One region of the Bradyrhizobium betae genome, then DNA from elsewhere that is predicted to be linked to it. Evidence: predicted binding sites of a transcription regulator. Region 1 holds the regulator's gene; each other region holds the start of a gene.
What was found. The regulator PhoB, encoded in region 1, activates phosphate uptake and scavenging genes when phosphate is short. The targets are predictions, from matches to a motif close to TGTCATNNANCTGTCAT.
Positions count from the first base shown of each region.

Region 2: F8237_RS01055 (RNA degradosome polyphosphate kinase) is a predicted target of PhoB. The motif match lies at 2,025-2,041, and genes of this name have one in related genera.
Region 3: F8237_RS26865 (UDP-2,3-diacylglucosamine diphosphatase) is a predicted target of PhoB. The motif match lies at 2,312-2,328, and genes of this name have one in related genera.

Region 1 covers NZ_CP044543.1:2,685,752-2,692,139, forward strand. Annotated here, with positions in the region: gene argF (ornithine carbamoyltransferase) at 181-1,104, opposite strand; gene F8237_RS12930 (aspartate aminotransferase family protein) at 1,104-2,312, opposite strand; gene F8237_RS12935 (GcrA family cell cycle regulator) at 2,765-3,277, shown strand; gene phoB (phosphate regulon transcriptional regulator PhoB) at 3,523-4,230, opposite strand; gene phoU (phosphate signaling complex protein PhoU) at 4,253-4,969, opposite strand; gene pstB (phosphate ABC transporter ATP-binding protein PstB) at 4,981-5,802, opposite strand; gene pstA (phosphate ABC transporter permease PstA) at 5,799-6,388, opposite strand, start outside.
Region 2 covers NZ_CP044543.1:209,061-215,448, forward strand. Annotated here, with positions in the region: gene purM (phosphoribosylformylglycinamidine cyclo-ligase) at 1-484, opposite strand, end outside; gene F8237_RS01045 (CDP-alcohol phosphatidyltransferase family protein) at 640-1,182, shown strand; gene F8237_RS01050 (P-loop NTPase family protein) at 1,294-1,971, shown strand; gene F8237_RS01055 (RNA degradosome polyphosphate kinase) at 2,115-4,307, shown strand; gene ppx (exopolyphosphatase) at 4,323-5,825, shown strand; gene F8237_RS01065 (TerC family protein) at 5,830-6,388, opposite strand, start outside.
Region 3 covers NZ_CP044543.1:5,595,327-5,601,714, forward strand. Annotated here, with positions in the region: gene F8237_RS26845 (hypothetical protein) at 1-422, opposite strand, end outside; gene F8237_RS26850 (PqqD family protein) at 432-857, opposite strand; gene F8237_RS26855 (Lrp/AsnC ligand binding domain-containing protein) at 949-1,194, opposite strand; gene thiD (bifunctional hydroxymethylpyrimidine kinase/phosphomethylpyrimidine kinase) at 1,336-2,136, shown strand; gene F8237_RS26865 (UDP-2,3-diacylglucosamine diphosphatase) at 2,352-3,164, shown strand; gene F8237_RS26870 (glycosyltransferase family 4 protein) at 3,178-4,221, shown strand; gene F8237_RS26875 (threonine/serine dehydratase family protein) at 4,284-5,267, shown strand; gene F8237_RS26880 (caspase family protein) at 5,341-6,388, opposite strand, start outside.

The sequences.
Region 1 (6,388 bases):
CGCGCGGAGCGCGAACCCGGGATCCATAACCACAGGATGACGTGATAGCGCGAGATGGACAACTCCGAGTCATCGCTACACGACGTCCTGTGGTTATGGATCCCGGATCTGCGCGCCGCTGCGCGGCGCTTGTCCGGGACGACAGCGGAGGGTGGCGCAGCAGCCCACTCTACCGCCGCTTCACTTCACCGCATCAAAACACCAGGCCAGAATGCCCTTCTGCGCGTGCAGGCGGTTTTCGGCCTCGTCGAACACGACCGATTGCGGGCCGTCGATCACGTCATCCGTGACTTCCTCGCCGCGATGGGCGGGCAGGCAGTGCATGAACAGCGCGTCGGGCTTGGCCAGCGACATCAGCTTCGCATTGACCTGGTAGGGCTTGAGCACGTTGTGGCGATGCTCGCCTTCCTTGTCGCCCATCGACACCCAGGTGTCGGTGACGACGCAATCGGCGCCCTTCACGGCGGCCTCCGGATCGGTGCCGAGCATGATCGGCGCGCCGGTCGCCTTGATGAAATCGCGCATGACTTTCTTCGGCGCGAGCTCCGGCGGGGTTGCGACGTTGAGCTGGAACTTGAACCGCTCGGCGGCATGAGCCCACGAGGCCAGAACGTTGTTGTCGTCGCCGGTCCAGGCCACCGTCCTGCCCTCGATCGAGCCGCGATGCTCCTCAAAGGTCATCAGGTCGGCCATCACCTGGCAAGGATGCGACCGGCGCGTCAGGCCGTTGATGACGGGCACCGTCGCATATTCGGCAAGCTCGAGCAGCGCATCGTGGTTGAGGATGCGGATCATGATGGCGTCGACATAGCGCGACAGCACGCGCGCGGTATCGGCGATGGTCTCGCCACGGCCGAGCTGCATCTCGGCACCGGTGAGCATGATGGGCTCGCCGCCGAGCTGGCGCATGGCGACATCGAACGACACGCGGGTGCGGGTCGAGGGACGCTCGAAGATCATCGCCAGGGTCTTGCCTTCGAGCGGCCTGACCGGCTGATGCGCCTTCTGCTTCGCCTTCATGGCGGAGGATGCGGCGAGCATGCTCTTGAGTTCCGACAGCGGCAGCTCGTTGATATCGAGGAAGTGCTTCGGGGACTTGCTCATCAGCTTGCCGCCCGCTTGGTCTGACTGGACGAGATTGCGGCGCAGGCGCGCTCGAGCCGCCCGACGCTGTCCTCGATTTCGGCTTCGGTGACGATCAAGGGCGGCAGGAACCGCACGACATTGTCGCCGGCGCCGACCGTGAGCAGTTTTTCGTTCCGCAACGCCGCGACGAGATCGCCGGATGGCACCACGGCCTTGATGCCGATCAGCAGGCCCTCGCCGCGCACTTCGCTGACCACGTCGGGATGGCGGTCGATCACGGAGGCGAGCTTCTGCTTGAGCAGCAGCGACATCTTCTGCACGTGGTCGAAGAAGCCGGGCTTGAGCATGACGTCGAGCACGGCGTTCGCAGCCGCGATCGCCAGCGGGTTGCCGCCGAAGGTCGAGCCGTGCGAGCCGGGGCCCATGCCGGACGCCGCGTCCGCGGTCGCCAGCACCGCGCCGATCGGGAAGCCGCCGCCGAGCGCCTTGGCCAGCGACATCACGTCGGGTGTGACGCCGGTGCGGCGATGCGCGAACAGATCGCCGGTGCGGCCCATGCCGGTCTGCACCTCGTCGAACGCCAGCAGCAGCCCCTTGTCGTCGCAGACCTGGCGCAACGCCCTCAGGAACGCGGGCGTCGCCGAACGCACGCCGCCCTCGCCCTGGATCGGCTCGATCAGGATACCGGCGGTCTGCGGACCGATCGCCTTCTTGACGGCTTCGATGTCGCCGTGCGGGACCTGGTCGAAACCGTCCATCGGCGGGCCGAAGCCTTCGAGATATTTTGCCGATCCGGTCGCCGCCAGCGTCGCCAGCGTGCGGCCGTGGAAGGCGCCTTCGAAGGTGATGATGCGATAGCGCTCCGGATGCCCCTTGGAGAAGTGATGATGGCGGACCAGCTTGATCACACCCTCCAGCGCCTCGGCGCCGGAATTGCAGAAGAACACGAAGTCCGCGAAACTCTCGCTGCACAGACGCGCGGCGAGCTTCTCGCCGTCCGGGCTCTGGAACAGGTTCGACATGTGCCAGAGTTTCGTCGCCTGCTCCTGCAACGCCTTGACCAGCGCGGGATGGGCATGGCCGAGCGCATTCACCGCCACGCCCGAGGTGAAATCGAGATAGCGCTCGCCATTGGTCGCGATCAGCCAGCAGCCTTCGCCGCGCTCGAAACCGAGGTCGGACCTGGCGAAAACGGGGAGCAAATGCGGCGCTGCGCTGTTAGTCATGACGGTCACTTGAATGTTGCGGACGATGAGCGTGCATTACGCAACGCACCATTCACCGGCCCGGAAAACGAAACATGCCGCCTTTTAAGGGCGGCACGCGGGACTATCTTATGCCCCGTGAAACGGGTGTCAATGCCGCCTGGAAAGCCTCGCGAAACGATGAATCCGTAGTCTTGCGGTGGCGATCTTGCGTGTTTTCGCGACGGAACATGTGGAAGCGAGTCGGCGGACTCTTGCGCGTGAGTCACGCCATATTGTAGCGTTTGGCTTGTCAGATACGACATCTCGTGCGGCAGTTCTGATCTCTAAGTCCTCATGTACCGGCGTAAACGTTCGGGCGGCTCTCGATGCCCGGCGAGCCTTAAGGGATTCTGACGGCACGGGTTTTTCGAGGCTTAGGCATTCGCTGTGCAGCCCCAGGATGGCAGGCGCGCGGCGAAGGAAAGGGTGCAATGACGGTTTTGACCTGGTCGGATGATCGCGTCGAGCAACTGAAGAAGCTCTGGGAGGCCGGGTTGTCGGCCAGCCAGATCGCGGCAGAGCTCGGTAATGTCACCCGCAACGCCGTGATCGGCAAGGTGCACAGGCTCGGCCTGTCCGGCCGCGCCAAGAGCCCTTCATCCGCTGCGCCGCGGCCGCGCAAGGCGCGTCCCGCCCAGCACATGATGCGGGTGAGCCGGCCCATCGCACGCGGCAACACCGCGCTGGCTCAGGCCTTCGAGGTCGAGGTCGAGGCCGAACCTGTTACCTACGACAACGTGGTGCCGATGAGCCAGCGGCTGTCGCTGCTGGAGCTCAACGAGGCGACCTGCCACTGGCCGGTCGGCGATCCCTCGAGCCCGGACTTCTTCTTCTGCGGCGGCAAGGCGCTCTCCGGCCTGCCCTATTGCGCCCAGCACTCGCGGGTTGCGTATCAGCCGGCAGCGGATCGCCGGCGCGCGCCGGCCAAGCCAGGTCCGCGCTGAGTTAGCGGAATTCTCTGATTGCCAAGACGGGTGCCGTCACACGATGACGGCTCCAGATACTCGGTGTCATCCCCGCGGACGTGGGGATCCATAACCACAGGGCGCAGTTGTTGCGAGCGATGGTTACTCCGAGTCTTCGCCAAACCACATCCTGTGGTTATGGATCCCGGGCTCGCGCTACGCGCGCCCCGGGATGACAGCGGAGATTGCTGCCGCAGCTACCAAGCAACAGCCTTTAAATCACCTTACGTCTGCTCCGCCTTCGCAAACCGATCGTCGAGCGCATAGCCGGCGCCGCGGACGGTGCGGATCGGGTCCTGCTCGCGGCCGAGATTGAGCAGCTTGCGCAGGCGGCCGATATGCACGTCGACGGTGCGTTCATCGATGTAGATGTCGCGGCCCCAGACGCTGTCGAGCAGCTGCTCGCGCGAGAACACGCGGCCGGGATGCTCCAGGAAGAACTCCAGCAGGCGATATTCGGTCGGGCCGAGGTCGATCGGACGGCCCGAGCGCGCCACGCGGCGCTTGTCGCGATCAAGCTCGATGTCGCCGTAGGCCAGCACGGTGGCGAGCCGCTCCGGACTGGCGCGGCGCAGCAGGCCCTTCACGCGCGCCAGCAGCTCCGGCACCGAGAACGGCTTGACGATGTAGTCGTCCGCGCCGGTCGCAAGTCCCCGCACCCGCTCGCTCTCCTCGCCGCGCGCGGTGAGCATGATGATCGGCAGCTGCTTGGTCTCCGGCCTGGTGCGAAGCCGCCGGCACAATTCGATGCCGGACAGCCCCGGCAGCATCCAGTCGAGCACGATCAGGTCGGGGATGTGCTCCTTGAGACGGGTGTCGGCGTCGTCGCCGCGCATCACCGTCTCGACGTCATAGCCGTCGCCTTCGAGGTTGTAGCGAAGCAGCTCGGTGAGAGCTTCCTCGTCTTCAACCACCATAATGCGTGCGCCCATCGGGTCGTCGCTCCTCAAGTCGTCAGGTATTCGGGATTGTCGTGGCGAAGGTCGTCATGTCGCCCTTCGGCCGCTTGTCGGTGATCGCCTGACCTTCGATCATGTAGAACACGGTCTCGGCGATGTTGGTGGCGTGATCGCCGATGCGCTCGATGTTCTTGGCGCAGAACATCAGATGGATGCAGAACGAGATGTTGCGCGGATCCTCCATCATGTAGGTCAGGAGCTCGCGGAACAGCGAGGTGCAGATGGCATCGACTTCCTCGTCGCCCTTCCACACCGCCATCGCCGCCGGCAGATCGTGCGCGGCATAGGCGTCCAGCACCGACTTGACCTGCTGCTGCACGAGGTCGGTCATGTGCTCGAGACCGCGGAACAGCTTGAGCGGATGGAAATCCGTCTCCAGCGCCGCGACGCGCTTGCCCATGTTCTTGGCGAGGTCGCCGATGCGCTCGAGATCGGTCGCGACGCGCATCGCGCCGACGATCTCGCGCAAATCGACCGCCATCGGCTGGCGGCGCGCGATTGTGAGCACGGCGCGCTCCTCGATCTTCTTCTGCAGTGCGTCGAGCTCGGCGTCGATGGTGACGACGCGCTGACCAAGCGCGACGTCGCGGCGGATCAGCGCGTCGACGGAATCGACGATCATGCGCTCGGCGATGCCGCCCATTTCCGCGACCAGCCGGGTGAGTTCCTGCAGGTCGGTGTCGAAGGCCTTTGCGGTATGTTCAGTACCCATGTCCCGTCTCCTCAGCCGAACCGGCCGGTGATGTAATCCTGGGTGCGCCGATCGGTCGGCGACGTGAAGATCTTGCTGGTGTCGTCGAACTCGATCAATTCGCCGAGATACATGAAGGCGGTCTTGTCGGAGACGCGCGCCGCCTGCTGCATGTTGTGGGTGACGATCGCGATCGTGTAGTTCTCGGACAGCTCCTGGATCAGCTCCTCGACCTTGGCGGTCGAGATCGGATCGAGCGCCGAGCACGGCTCGTCGAACAGGATCACTTCGGGCCGCACCGCGACGGTGCGGGCGATGCACAGACGCTGCTGCTGGCCGCCGGAGAGCGACAGGCCCGACGCGTTGAGCTTGTCCTTGACCTCGTTCCAAAGCGCGCCGCCGCGCAGCGCCTTCTCGACGCGGTCGTCCATCTCGGACTTCGAGATCTTCTCGTAGAGACGGATGCCGAAGGCGATGTTCTCGTAGATCGTCATCGGGAACGGCGTCGGCTTCTGGAACACCATGCCGACGCGAGCGCGCAGCAGGTTGAGATCGAGCCTGGGGTCGAGGATATTGGTCTGGTCGAGCATGAGCTGGCCGCTGGCGCGCTGGCCCGGATAGAGGTCGTACATCCGGTTGAAGATGCGCAGCAGGGTCGACTTGCCGCAGCCCGACGGGCCGATGAACGCCGTGACGCGGTTGGTGCCGAGCGCCAGGTTGATGTTCTTCAGCGCGTGGTGCTCCCCGTAATAGAAGTTCAGGTTGCGCACCGTCACCTTGGCGGGGGCCTCGGGCAGCACCGACGCCTGGGGCAAGCCACCGGCCGCGCTCATCGATACGGAAAGCTCACTCATTTTGCGGTCCTCTCGGCGCCAAGGATGCGCGCGCCAATATTCAGGGCAAGAACGGTCAGGGTGATGAGCAGCGCGCCGCTCCAGGCGAGCTGCTTCCAATAGGCGTAGGGGCTCTGCACGAAGTTGTTGATCGTGACCGGCAGGTTCGCCATCGTCTTGTTCAGGCTGAGGCTGAAGAACTGGTTCGACAGCGCGGTGAACAGCAGCGGCGCGGTCTCGCCGGCGACGCGGGCGGTCGCGAGCAGCACGCCGGTGATGAGGCCGGAGCGGGCAGCACGATAAGCGATGCGTTTGATCACCAGCGAGCGCGGCAGACCGAGCGCGGAGGCCGCCTCGCGCAGCGCGTTCGGCACCAGCAGCAGCATGTCCTCGGTCGTGCGCAGCACCACCGGGATGACGATGACCGCCAGCGCGAGCGCGCCCGCGATCGCCGAGAAGCCGCGCATCGGCACCACCACCGCGCCGTAGATGAACAGGCCGATGATGATCGAGGGCGCCGAGAGCAGGATGTCGTTGATGAAGCGGATCACCGAGGTCAGGCGATCGTTGCGGCCGTATTCGGCGAGGTAGGTGCCGGCGAACATGC
Region 2 (6,388 bases), 2.5 Mb from region 1:
CAAAGCCGCCGAGGTCGTAGTCGCCATCCTTGTAGAGGCCGGGCATCTCGGCGGTCTCGCCGCCGATCAGCGCGCAGCCGGATTCGCGGCAGCCTTCGGCAACGCCGGCGACGATCGAGGCGGTCGCCTCCGGGTCGAGCTTGCCGCAGGCAAAATAGTCCAGGAAGAACAGCGGCTCGGCGCCCTGCACCACAAGGTCGTTGACGCTCATGGCGACGAGGTCGATGCCGATCCCGCCATGCAGGCCGGTCTCGATCGCGATCTTCACCTTGGTGCCGACGCCGTCGGTGGCGGCGACGAGGACGGGGTCCTTGAATCCGGCCGCCTTGAGGTCGAACAGGCCGCCGAAACCGCCGATCTCGGCGTCGGCGCCGGGCCGTGCGGTGGCGCGCACCATCGGCTTGATCAGGTCGACCAGGCGGTTGCCCGCATCGATATCGACGCCTGAATCGGCGTAAGTGAGGCCGTTTTTGCGGTCGGTCATGCCCGATTTCCAGTGGGTTTGCGGCTGGTTACGTCGAATTCCGGGGACGCGCAATGGCTCGCATGGCGCCCCGCCCTATACTATGTAGATATCAACCGGTTCAGCCTCACCAAGAGGCGGGATTCGAGGTCAGGCCGGGTGCCGGGAAGCGCCGTGTGAGTATTCCGAATATCATTACCCTGGGCCGCATCATGCTGGTCCCGATCATCGTCTGGGCCATCGTGTCGAGCCAAATGGAAGTGGCGTTCGCCGTGTTCCTCATCGCCGGCATCAGCGATGCCGTCGACGGGTTCCTGGCCAAGCGCTTCAACATGACGAGCGAGCTCGGCGCCCTGCTCGACCCGCTCGCCGACAAGGCGCTGCTGGTCTCGATCTACCTGGCGCTGGGCATCTGGGGCGACATCCCGCGCTGGATCGTCATCCTGGTGGTGTCTCGCGACATCATGATCGTCACCGCGGTGATCGTCTCCTGGCTGTTCGACAAGCCGGTCGAGATGAAGCCCTCGAAAGTGTCGAAGCTCAACACCGCAGCCCAGGTGGCCTATGCGGCCCTGGTGCTGGCCGCCCTCGCCTTCGGATTCAACGCGGCGCCCTATGATATGATCCTGATGGGTCTCGTGACGGTCTTCACGCTGTCCTCGGTGTCGCTGTACCTCGTCGAGTGGTTGCGGCACATGAGCACGATCGACGCCAAGTAAAGCGATCGAAGCCAAATGAGCCGGGAGGCGGCCCCGCAAAAGGCCAACTCCCGCTCGATACGTCCAGTCTCTAAAAACCAAGCCGGCGCGCCGGCACGGAGCACAGCAAGCGTGGCAGGCCGCGTTCACCCCCGACAATTGGCGTTCTCGCTTCCGCATGCGGAGAGCCTCAGCCGGGACAATTTCCTCGAAGGCCCGGCCAACGCCGCCGGTCTTGCCCTCGTCGATGCCTGGCACGAATGGCCGAACCGGATCATGTGGCTGGCCGGCCCGGAAGGAAGCGGCAAGAGCCATCTCGCCGCGATCTGGGCCGAGGACGCCGGTGCCCGCTCGACCACCGCCGACGGTCTGACCGCCGAAGCCGTCCCAGGCGCGCTCGCCACCGGCGCGCTGGTGGTCGAGGATCTCAAGGCCGGAGCGTTCGACGAGCGCGCCCTGTTCCACCTGATGAACCTTGCCCGCGAGGACGGCGCCTATGTGCTCTTCACCGGACGCGAGATGCCGGCATCGCTGCAGATCGAGCTGCGCGACCTGCGCTCGCGGCTGCGCGCGGTGCCTGTCATCTCACTGCTGCCGCCCGACGACCAGCTTTTCCGCGGCCTGATCGTCAAGTTCTGCGCCGATCGCCAGCTCGCCGTGGACGAGAGCGTGGTCAGCTATCTCGCCACCCGCCTGGAACGGTCCTCGGCGGCCGCCCGGCGGGCTGTGGAACTGCTCGACAGCGAGGCCCTGCGGCTCGGCCGCCCCGTGACAAGGGCGCTGGCCGCCGAGCTGCTCCGGGACACCTGACCTGATCGTCCAACCTTATGGCCGCTTGACGCAGGCCGGCGGCGGAACATCAATGTCATCGAAACGTCATCGGACTAACACATGCTCCCGCCGGTTTTGCGCATGGATCGCAAATTGGGGCGAACTGGATGGACCGACTTCTCATGGACTCCGCGCAAACTGTTGAAAACAAAGAAAAAGCCACGGAGACCGAGAGCCTGCCGGCGATCGCGTTGAGCCCCGAACGATTCATCAATCGCGAGCTGTCCTGGCTGCATTTCAACCGCCGCGTCCTCGAGGAATCGGTCAATCCCAGCCATCCCGTGCTGGAGCGGGTGCGGTTCCTGTCGATTTCAGCGAATAACCTCGACGAGTTCTTCATGGTTCGCGTCGCAGGCATCAAGGCTCAGATCCGCGAGGGCATTGCCGAGCGCGCCCCCGACGGACTGACCCCGTCCGAGCAGCTGGCGCTGATCAACCGCACCGTCTCCGAGCTGGCCTCCGACCAGCAGGCGATCTGGGCCGCCCTGCGCGGCACGCTCGCCGACGACGGCATTGCGCTGGTCGACGGCAAGGACGTCACCAAGGCGGAGCGGACCTGGATCGAGGACTATTTCCTCAACAACGTGTTCCCACTGCTGACTCCGCTGGCGATCGACCCGGCCCACCCCTTCCCGTTCATTCCGAGCCTCGGCTTCACCATCGCGCTGCAGCTCACGCGCGCCGCCGACGGCAGGCAGATGAACGCGCTGATCCGCATGCCCGGCAAGATCGACCGCTTCATCCGTCTGCCATCCGAAGGCAAGGTGGTCCGGCTGATCTCGCTGGAACAGGCGACCGGCCTGTTCATCAACCGGCTATTCCCCGGCTACAACCTTCAGGGCCAGGGCGCCTTCCGTATCCTCCGCGACTCCGAGCTCGAAATCGAGGAAGAGGCCGAAGATCTCGTTCGCCTGTTCGAGACCGCGCTCAAGCGCCGCCGCCGCGGTTCGGTGATCCGGCTTGAGATCGACGCCAAGATGCCGGAGCAGCTGCGCAACTTCGTCCAGCACGCGCTCTCGGCCGCCGACGACGAGGTGTTCCTGGTCGACGGCGTGCTCGCCATGAACGAGCTCTCGCAGCTCACCCGCCTCGACCGACCCGACCTCGAATTCACCCCTTACGTGCCGCGCCATCCCGAGCGTGTGCGCGAGCATGGCGGCGACATCTTTGCCGCGATCCGGCAGAAGGACCTCGTCGTCCATCACCCCTACGAATCCTTCGACGTGGTGGTGCAGTTCCTGCAGCAGGCCGCGCGCGACCCTGACGTCGTCGCGATCAAGCAGACGCTCTATCGCACCTCCAACAACTCGCCGATCGTGCGCACACTCGCGGAGGCTGCCGAAGCCGGCAAATCCGTCACCGCGCTGATCGAGCTGAAGGCGCGCTTCGACGAAGAGGCCAACATCCGCTGGGCGCGCGACCTCGAACGCGCCGGCGTGCAGGTCGTCTACGGCTTCCTCGAATTGAAGACGCACGCCAAGCTCTCGATGGTGGTGCGCCGCGAGGGCGGCAGCCTCACGACCTACGTCCACACCGGCACCGGGAATTACCACCCGGTGACCGCGCGCATCTACACCGACCTCTCCTATTTTACCTCGGACCCGACGATCGGCCGCGACGCCGCGCGCGTGTTCAACTTCATCACCGGCTATGCCGCGCCGAGCGATCTGGAAAAGATGGCGGTGTCGCCGCTGACCTTGCGCAAGCGCATCATCGAACACATCCAGGGCGAGACCGCACACGCCAAGCACGGCCGTCCGGGCGCGGTCTGGATGAAGATGAATGCGCTGGTGGACCCCGACATCATCGACGCGCTCTACGAGGCCTCGCAGGCTGGCGTTCAGGTCGAGCTCGTGGTGCGCGGCATCTGTTGTCTGCGGCCCGGCATTCCCGGCCTGTCGGAGAACATCCGCGTCAAGTCGATCATCGGACGCTTCCTGGAACACGGCCGAATCTACTGCTTCGGCATGGGCCAGGGCCTGCCGGGCGCCAAAGCGGCTGTGTATATCTCCTCGGCCGACATGATGCCGCGCAACCTCGACCGCCGCGTCGAGGTGCTGTGTCCGCTGCAAAATCCCACGGTGCATCAGCAGGTTCTCGAACAGATCATGGTCGCGAATCTCAAGGACAATGAGCAAAGCTGGCAATTGTTGCCGGACGGGTCCTCAACGCGTATGAAGGCCGCGAAGGGCGAGGAGCCTTTCAACGTCCACAACTACTTCATGACAAATCCGAGTCTGTCTGGCCGTGGAAAGTCGCTCAAGGAATCCTCGCCGCGCCGTCTCACGCGCCGTAATGAACGTCATCAATCCTGATCCGGGATCTCTGACGTGAAGCGGCCGCGCAAGCGCGGCTCGAGCGTCGCTGTCATCGATATCGGCTCCAACTCGGTCCGTCTCGTCGTCTACGAGGGGCTGGCGCGAAGCCTCATACCGATCTTCAACGAGAAGACGCTGTGCGGTCTCGGACGCGAGGTGCAGAGCACGGGCCTGCTCGCGCCCGATGCCGTCGACAAGGCGCTGACCTCGCTGAAGCGCTTCCGCGCGCTGTGCCGGGTGATGCAGGTCGGACGCGTGTTCGCGATTGCCACCGCGGCCTGCCGCGACGCCTCGAATGGCCCTGATTTCATCGCGAAAGCCGAGCGCATCTGCGCCGTGAAGATCGAGATTCTGTCGGGCCCGCGCGAGGCGCGGCTGTCGGCGCTCGGCGTCATCTCCGGCATCCATCATCCCGACGGCATCGTCGGCGATCTCGGCGGCGGCTCGCTCGAGCTGATCGACGTGCGCAGGAACAGCGTGCGCAGCGGCGTGACGCTGCCGCTCGGCGGCCTCGCGCTGCAGGACCTCGCGCACAAATCGCTCAAGCGCGCCGACCGCATCGTGCACGAGGAGCTCGACGACGTGCCGCAGCTCACCGCGGGCCACGGCCGCACCTTCTACGCCGTCGGCGGCACCTGGCGCGCGCTCGCGCGCATCCACATTCTCCAGAGCGGCTATCCGCTCCAGGTGATGCACGGTTACTCGATTTCGGCTGCCGAGGCGCTCGACTTCTCGCGCCGTCTGCGCCGCCTTGCGGCCACCGGCATGCTCGCAGACATCGAGGTGGTCGCCGACGCCCGCCGCCCGCTCCTCACCTATGCGGCGCTGGTGCTCGAGCACATCATCCGGGTGGCGAAACCGAAAACCATCGTGTTCTCGACCTTCGGCGTGCGCGAGGGCCTGCTTCACGAGAAGCTAACGGAGACCGAACGCAACAAGGACGGTTTGATCTGCGCGGCGGAAGAGCTGAACCAGTTGCTGTCACGCTCGGCCAAGCACGCCCGCGAGCTGATCGCCTGGACCGATCGCCTCGCGCGCGTGGTGAAGCTGCGCGAGACCGACGAGGACCGCAGGCTGCGCCATGCGGCGTGCCTGCTCTCCGACATCGGCTGGCGCGTGCATCCCGACCATCGCGGCGAGCAGACGCTGAGCCTCGTCGTCAACGGCAATTTCGGCGCAATCACCCACACCGAACGCGCTTTTGTCGGCCTGTCCGTGTTCTACCGCTATGCGGGCCTGAGCGAGGAAAACCAGCCGCCGCTGACGACGCAGGAGCTGCTGACGCCGGCCCAGCTCGAACGTGCCCGCCTGCTTGGCGCAGCGTTCCGCGTCGCGCACTTGATCTCGGCCGCGCGCCCGGGCGTATTGCCGGCAACGCATTTCCGCAACCAGGGCCGCAATCTGATGCTGGTGTTCGAGCATCGGCTCGGCGACCTCGTCGCCGACCGCGTCGGCAGCCGCTTCCGCCAGCTCGCCCGCCTGATCGGCCGCGCGGGCTCGATCGTCCGACGCTAGAAAATCACTCCGCCGACGCCTTGGCGTGGCGCTCGGACGCCTCGACCGCGGCTTGGCTCATACTGCGCCAGCGCCAGATATAGCCGACCACGATCACCACGACGACGCCGAGCGCTGCGCAGAGATTTTCACCGCCTGCGCCGCCATGAGTGAATTGCGGCGGGATGCGCAACGCGCCGAGCATGCTGTCCAGCGAGGCACCGAACGGACCCTCGAACAGCGTGTGCAGCTTCGGCGCGATGCCGGGATCGGTCGCGATCACTTCGCCCGCGACCCAGCCGAGCAGCGCCGCACCGGCCCACACCAGCACCGGCAGCTTCGCGAGCAGCGCCATGATCAGCGCGGCACCGGCGACGATCAGGGGGACGCTGATGGCAAGGCCGAGCACCAGCAGCGGCACGCTGCCATTGGCCGCGGCCGCGACCGCGATGACGTTGTCGAGACTCATGACGATGTCGGCGACGACGACGATCTGCACCGCCTGCCAGAGATGCGAAGCGGACTCGACGTCGTCCTCTTCCTCGTTCTCCGGCACCAGCAGCTTCGCCGCGATCACGATCAAC
Region 3 (6,388 bases), 2.9 Mb from region 1:
TCATGCATCATGGCATGGATCAGCGAGATCGCGGGACGGCTACGGATCCAGGGCGGCGCCTCGCCCTTCGGCAGCCAGGCGATGCCGCGCTTTGCCGCAAGGTCGACCGCGTACAGCACGGGGATGACGGCCGGCTGCCAAACCGAATAGATGCCGTCCTCGATCAAGAGACGCGGTTTCTCGGCGGCCTCCGGCACCAGCGCGGAGAGATCATGATGATCAGCGGTGATGAAGCGCAGCTCGAGATCGACATGACCCGGCGTGCTCTGGATATAGGCCGGCAGGAACATGCCGGCCAATTCCTGTGATGCAAATCCGAGGCGCAAGCCGAACGGGCCGCAGCGCGCGTGCGCCTCGATCGGCTCCGATGGCCTGGCGAAGATCTTCGCGATCTCCTGCCGGATGAAGCCGCTAGCTTTCATCTAGTTTTCTTAGGTCTCGCGCAGCGGCCAGCCTTGCTCGCCGGCGTCATGCACGGGGTCCATCAGCAACAGCTCCCGCAGATTGTCGAAGCGCTGGAATTCCGGGGCGACGAATGCGCCCGCCAGCACCGGAGACCAAGTCTCCATGGCGGTCTCGCTGCGCGCCTCGGGGGTGCCCTCGGCGATGAGGCCCTCCGCCAGCATGCTGTCGACGAAGGCCTGCACCTGTTGCGTGATGGAGGGCACATCGCCGCCGGTCGCCGCGGCGAGGGCGCCTGCAATTTCCTCAACCGTTCGGTTGATCTTGAGGCCGAGCCAGATTTGCGCGGCGCTGCCGTCGAGGTTGTAATAGACGCCGTTCTGATAGTTGGCGAGCACCACTTCACTATCAAATTGCTGGCTGATCAGCAGCGGCACCGACGTGGTGAGAGCCATGACTTACTCGGTACTTGGTTCATTTCCAGTGGCTGGACGCTAGCACAGGCGAGCGGCGGCGCAACCTGCGCCCGGCGTCAATTCCGGGCCGTCACTTGGCACCAAAGGCCTTGAAGGTGATGATGGTGAGCGTGTCCTGGATGCCCGGCAGCACCTGCACCTTCTCGTTGACGAAATGGCCGATGTCGGTGTCGTTGGGGACGTAGAACTTCACCAGCAGGTCGTAATGGCCGGCAGTGGAGTAGATCTCGGAGGCGATCTCGGCTTCGGCGAGCGCATTGGCGACCGCATAGGACTGGCCGAGCTTGCATTTGATCTGGACGAAGAAAGGAACCATTGTAGTCACTCCGAAGGCATATCTGGCCGCTAATAGGCCAAAACCGGCCGGATTTAGCAAGCGAACTTGCTGGCAGCCTTGTCGCCCCTGGGTCTGCGCGCTAGGACGGATCATGGCCCCGAACACGCGGAAAATCGCCCCATGACGACGCCTGTGGCCCTCACCATCGCCGGCTCCGATTCGAGCGGCGGCGCCGGCATCCAGGCTGACCTGAAGACCTTTGCCGCGCTCGGCGTCTATGGCGCGTCCGCCATCACGGCGCTGACGGCGCAGAACACGCGGGGCGTGACCGGCATTCACGCGGTGCCGGCGGAGTTCGTCACCGCGCAGATCGACGCGGTGTTCTCCGATCTCGAGGTCGGCGCGGTGAAGATCGGCATGGTGGCGCAGGCCGCCAGCATCGATGCGATCGCGGCCGCGCTGTCGCGCTGGACGCCCCGCCACATCGTGCTCGATCCCGTGATGGTCGCAACCTCAGGCGACCGCCTGCTGGCGTCGGAGGCCGTCGACGCGCTGCGCAAGAAGCTGATGCCGCTGGCCTCGGTGATCACGCCCAATCTGCCGGAAGCCGCTGCTCTGCTCGACGAGCCGATTGCGACCAGCGAGGCCGGGATCGAGAGCCAGGGGCGCCGCCTGCTCGCGCTCGGCTGCCGTGCGGTGCTGATCAAGGGCGGGCACGGCGAGGGCGCCGAGAGCATCGACTATCTCGTCGACGCGGAGACGACGATCGTGCTTGCCGCGCCGCGCGTCGCCACCCGAAACACCCATGGCACGGGGTGTTCACTGTCCTCGGCCGTCGCGGCGGAGCTTGCCAGGGGCGAGGACCTCGAGCGCGCCGTGCGCAACGCCAAGGCCTGGATCAGCGCGGCGATTGCGGCCGCCGATCGCTTCAGCGTCGGTCACGGCCACGGGCCGATCCATCATTTCCACAAGTTTTACTGACGCCGGCTTCGCGCGGTGTGGCGGCTACCGCCGTTAACCAACATGGCCGTGGCTCCCGAGCTCTTGCGGACGATCATTGCCGCTTCATGTCGCCTGATTGTCGCATGCGACTGATATTCGCAGGACGGGCGAGGCGAGGTTTGATTCGTATCTGAGGGTGCCTCAAAGGTTCAATGGTCATCCCCCTGTCACGGGATATTGTTACAGGCTGTCGCATGGGAAGTTACGATATGAGTGACGAGAGCCCTGAAAGGCGCTTTCGCACCTTGTTCATCTCCGACGTTCATCTCGGAGCCCGCGGTTCTCAGGCCGACCTTTTGCTGGACTTCCTGCGCTATCACGACGCCGATACGATCTATCTCGTCGGCGACATCGTCGATGGCTGGGCGCTGAAATCGAGCTGGCACTGGCCGCAATCGCATAACGACCTCGTCCAGAAGCTGCTGCGCAAGGCGCGCAAGGGCGCCAAGGTCATCTACATCCCCGGCAATCACGACGAATTCCTGCGCAATTATTACGGCACGCATTTCGGCGGCATCGACGTCGTCGAGAACACCGTCCACACCGGCCCGGACGGCAAGCGCTACCTCGTCATCCACGGCGACATCTTCGACCTCGTGGTGCAGAACGCGCGCTGGCTCGCCCATCTCGGCGACAAGGCCTACGACTTCGCGATCCAGATGAATCGCTTCGTCAATTTCTTCCGGCGCATGTTCAAGGTGCCCTATTGGTCGCTGTCGCAATGGGCCAAGCAGAAGGTCAAGAACGCGGTCAACTATATTGGCGCGTTCGAGCAGGCGCTCGCGGCCGAAGCGCGCCGCCACGACGCCGACGGGGTGATCTGCGGCCACATCCACTACGCCGTCATCCGCGACGAGGCCGGCATCCGCTACATGAATTGCGGTGACTGGGTGGAGAGCTGCACCGCGCTGGTCGAGCATGACGACGGCCATTTCGAGATCATCACCTGGGCGGATCACGCGCAAAAGCCTGCGGCCGTTCCGCAGGTAGCAGCCAGAGCTGCATGACAGAGGCCGCCTGATGCGCATCCTGGTCGCGACCGACGCCTGGCACCCGCAAGTCAACGGTGTGGTTCGGACGCTGACCAAGCTTGCTGATGCGGCCAAGGGGCTCGGCGTCGAATTCACGTTCCTGACGCCGCAATCGTTCCGCACCTTTGCGATGCCGAGCTATCGCGACGTGCGGCTCGCGATGCCGCGGCCGGCGCGAATCGCAGCGCTGATCGAGGAAGCGCGCCCCGACAGCATCCATATCGCGACCGAGGGGCCGATCGGCCTGATGGTCCGCCGCTATTGCCGCCAGCGCAAGCTGCCGTTCACGACCAGCTTCCATACGCGTTTCCCCGAATATATCCGCGCCAGGGTGCCGGTTCCGGAATCCCTGATCTGGCGCGCGTTGCGTCGATTCCATGCGCCCAGCCGCGCGGTGATGGCGGCAACGCCGGCGCTCGCCCGCGAGCTTGGCGAGCGCGGCTTTGCCAATGTCGTGCTGTGGCCGCGCGGCGTGGACACTCACTTGTTCCACCCCCGCGCCATCGATCTCTGCTTTCCTGCACCGGTGTTCCTCTCGGTCGGCCGCGTCGCGGTGGAAAAGAATCTCGAGGCGTTCCTCGATCTCGACCTGCCGGGCACCAAGGTCATCGTCGGCGACGGCCCGGCGCGCGCCGCGCTGGAGGAAGCCTATCCGGAGGCGATCTTCCTCGGGCAGAAGCACGGCGAGGAGCTGGCGGACATCTACGCGGCGGCCGACGTGTTCGTGTTTCCAAGCAAGACCGACACCTTCGGCCTGGTCCTGCTGGAAGCGCTCGCGAGCGGCCTGCCGGTGGCGGCCTTCCCGGTCAAGGGCCCCCGCGACGTGATCGGTGATGCGCCGGTCGGGGCGCTGGATCACGATCTGCGCAACGCCTGCTTCGCGGCGCTCGACGTCTCCCGGCAGGACTGCGTCGAATTCGCCTCCAATTACACCTGGGAGGCCTCGGCCAGGGCGTTTGTCGATAGCATCAAGGCGGTGGGCGCCGTCCTGCCCGGCGGGAGCGGCGGGGAACAGCCACGCTTCGTCGCCTGAGGGGCCGATTCCCGTCGCGGATGTGTCTTCCCAGCCGTCATTGGCCGGGATACAAATTGCTGATGACAGAACAGCCTCTTCCGGTCAGCTCTGCTGACATCGATGCCGCAGCGCGCGTGATCGCGCCTTTTGCCATCCGCACCCCGCTGCTGTCGTTTCCCGTGCTCAACGAGCGCGTCGGCGCCAAGGTCTTCCTGAAGCCGGAGATGCTCCAGCGCACCGGCTCCTTCAAGTTCCGCGGCGCCTTCAACAAGGTCGCCTCGATCCCGCAGGACAAGCGCGCCGGCGGTGTCGTGGCGTTCTCCTCCGGCAACCATGCCCAGGGCGTGGCGGCGGCGGCGAAGATCCTCGACATGCAGGCCACCATCGTGATGCCCGCGGACGCGCCGCTGTCGAAGCGCGAGCGCACCAAGTCCTACGGCGCCGAGGTCGTGCTGTACGACCGCTACAATGACGACCGCGAGGCGATCTCGCGCGGGATCGCCGAGAAGCGCGGCGCGACGCTGGTCAGGCCCTATGACGATCCCTTCGTGATCGCGGGGCAGGGCACCGCCGGCCGCGAGATCGCGGAGGACATGGCGGCGCTCGGCCTCAGCCCCGACATCGTGGTGGCCCCGGCCTCCGGCGGCGGCCTGATCGCGGGTGTCGCAACTGCGGTGAAGGCGCGCTATCCGCTGGCCGAAATCGTGGTGGCCGAGCCCGAGGCGTTCGACGATCACGGACTGTCGCTGACCGCAGGCCATCGCGAGCCGCATGCGCCCGCGGGCCGCACCATCTGCGATGCGCTGATGGCGCTGATTCCCGGCGAGATGACCTTTGCGATCAACAGCAAGCTGCTCGCGCGCGGCGTGACCGCCTCGGACAAGGAAGTCGGCGCGGCCGTTGCGTTCGCCTATCGCGAACTGAAGCTCGTGGTCGAGCCGGGCGGCGCGGTGGGCCTTGCCGCGCTGCTTGCCGGGCGTCTCAATGTGGCCGGCAAGAACGTGGTGATCGTGCTCTCCGGCGGCAATGTCGATGCGGATTTGTTTTCCGAGCTGGTGGCCTAAGCTTCTGGGCTTCTGACATGAAGAAGGGGCAGAGCGTTTTCGCTCTGCCCCTTCTTCGTTTCGCGTGTGGCGATCAGCGCATGAAGCCGCCGCGGTGGTTGTTGCCGCCGCTGTTGCCCTGCGACTGGTTCATCGACTGGCGGAAGTTGTTGCCGCCGTTGTTGACGATGCGGTTGGTCGTGTTGAGCTGCGGGCGGGTGTTCTGCTGGATGTTCTGAACCTGCACCTTGTTCACCGGGTTGTTGTTGATCCTCGCGCCGTTGTTGATGCGGATCGGGTTGCTCTGCGTCTGGACGTTGACCGGCTTCGCGTCGACGGTCGAGCCGCCCTTGCCGACATTCACCGGCATGCTCACGATCTTGCCGGGATTGCCAGTGCTCGTGCCGGCATTGTTGCTGCCGCCATTCTGGTTGTTGTTGGTGGCGGGCAGGGTCACGATCTTGCCGATGCCGCCATTGGTGTTGGTCGTGTTGGTCGGCGCGGGCAGGGTGACGATCTTGCCCGGAGTCTGCGATGGCGTGCCGTTCTGCTGGTTGTTGCCGGAGGGCAGGTTGATGATCTGGCCGCCATTGCCGAGCTTGCCGATGCCGTTGTTGTCGCCGGACTTCTGCACGACCGGCAAATTGCCGCCCATCTGGCCGCCACCGTTGCCCTGCTGCGGCATGTACTTCGGCTGGCCGAGATTGCCGATCTTGAAGGTCGGGTTGATGCTCTGCGGCGCCAGGAACTTGGTCGCCTGCATCAACGGGATCTGCTTCGGCTGGGCCTCGAGCTTCAGCGCGACTTGCGCGTAGGGGGTGTTGCCGTAGCTGTCGTAGAAATTCTTGTAGCCGAGCGGCGAGTTGGCGAGCACCGCCTTGTGCCAGGCCTGCGTGAGCAGCAGGTTGTTGAGCAGCCAGCGGACGTGGTCGCATAGCGGGTCGTGCGGGTACATCTGGATGAACTCCTGATAGTACTCCGGCCGTGCCTCGGACACGACGTAGTCATAGGCCTGCCGCATCGAGCGGCTCGGCAGGTTGGAGGCCATCTGCACGACAGGCGCATTCACCGGCGCGCGGCTGGCGGCAACCGCGGTGTCGCCGAAGAAGGTGAAGTCCGAGGTCAGCGACGAGCTCTCCCAC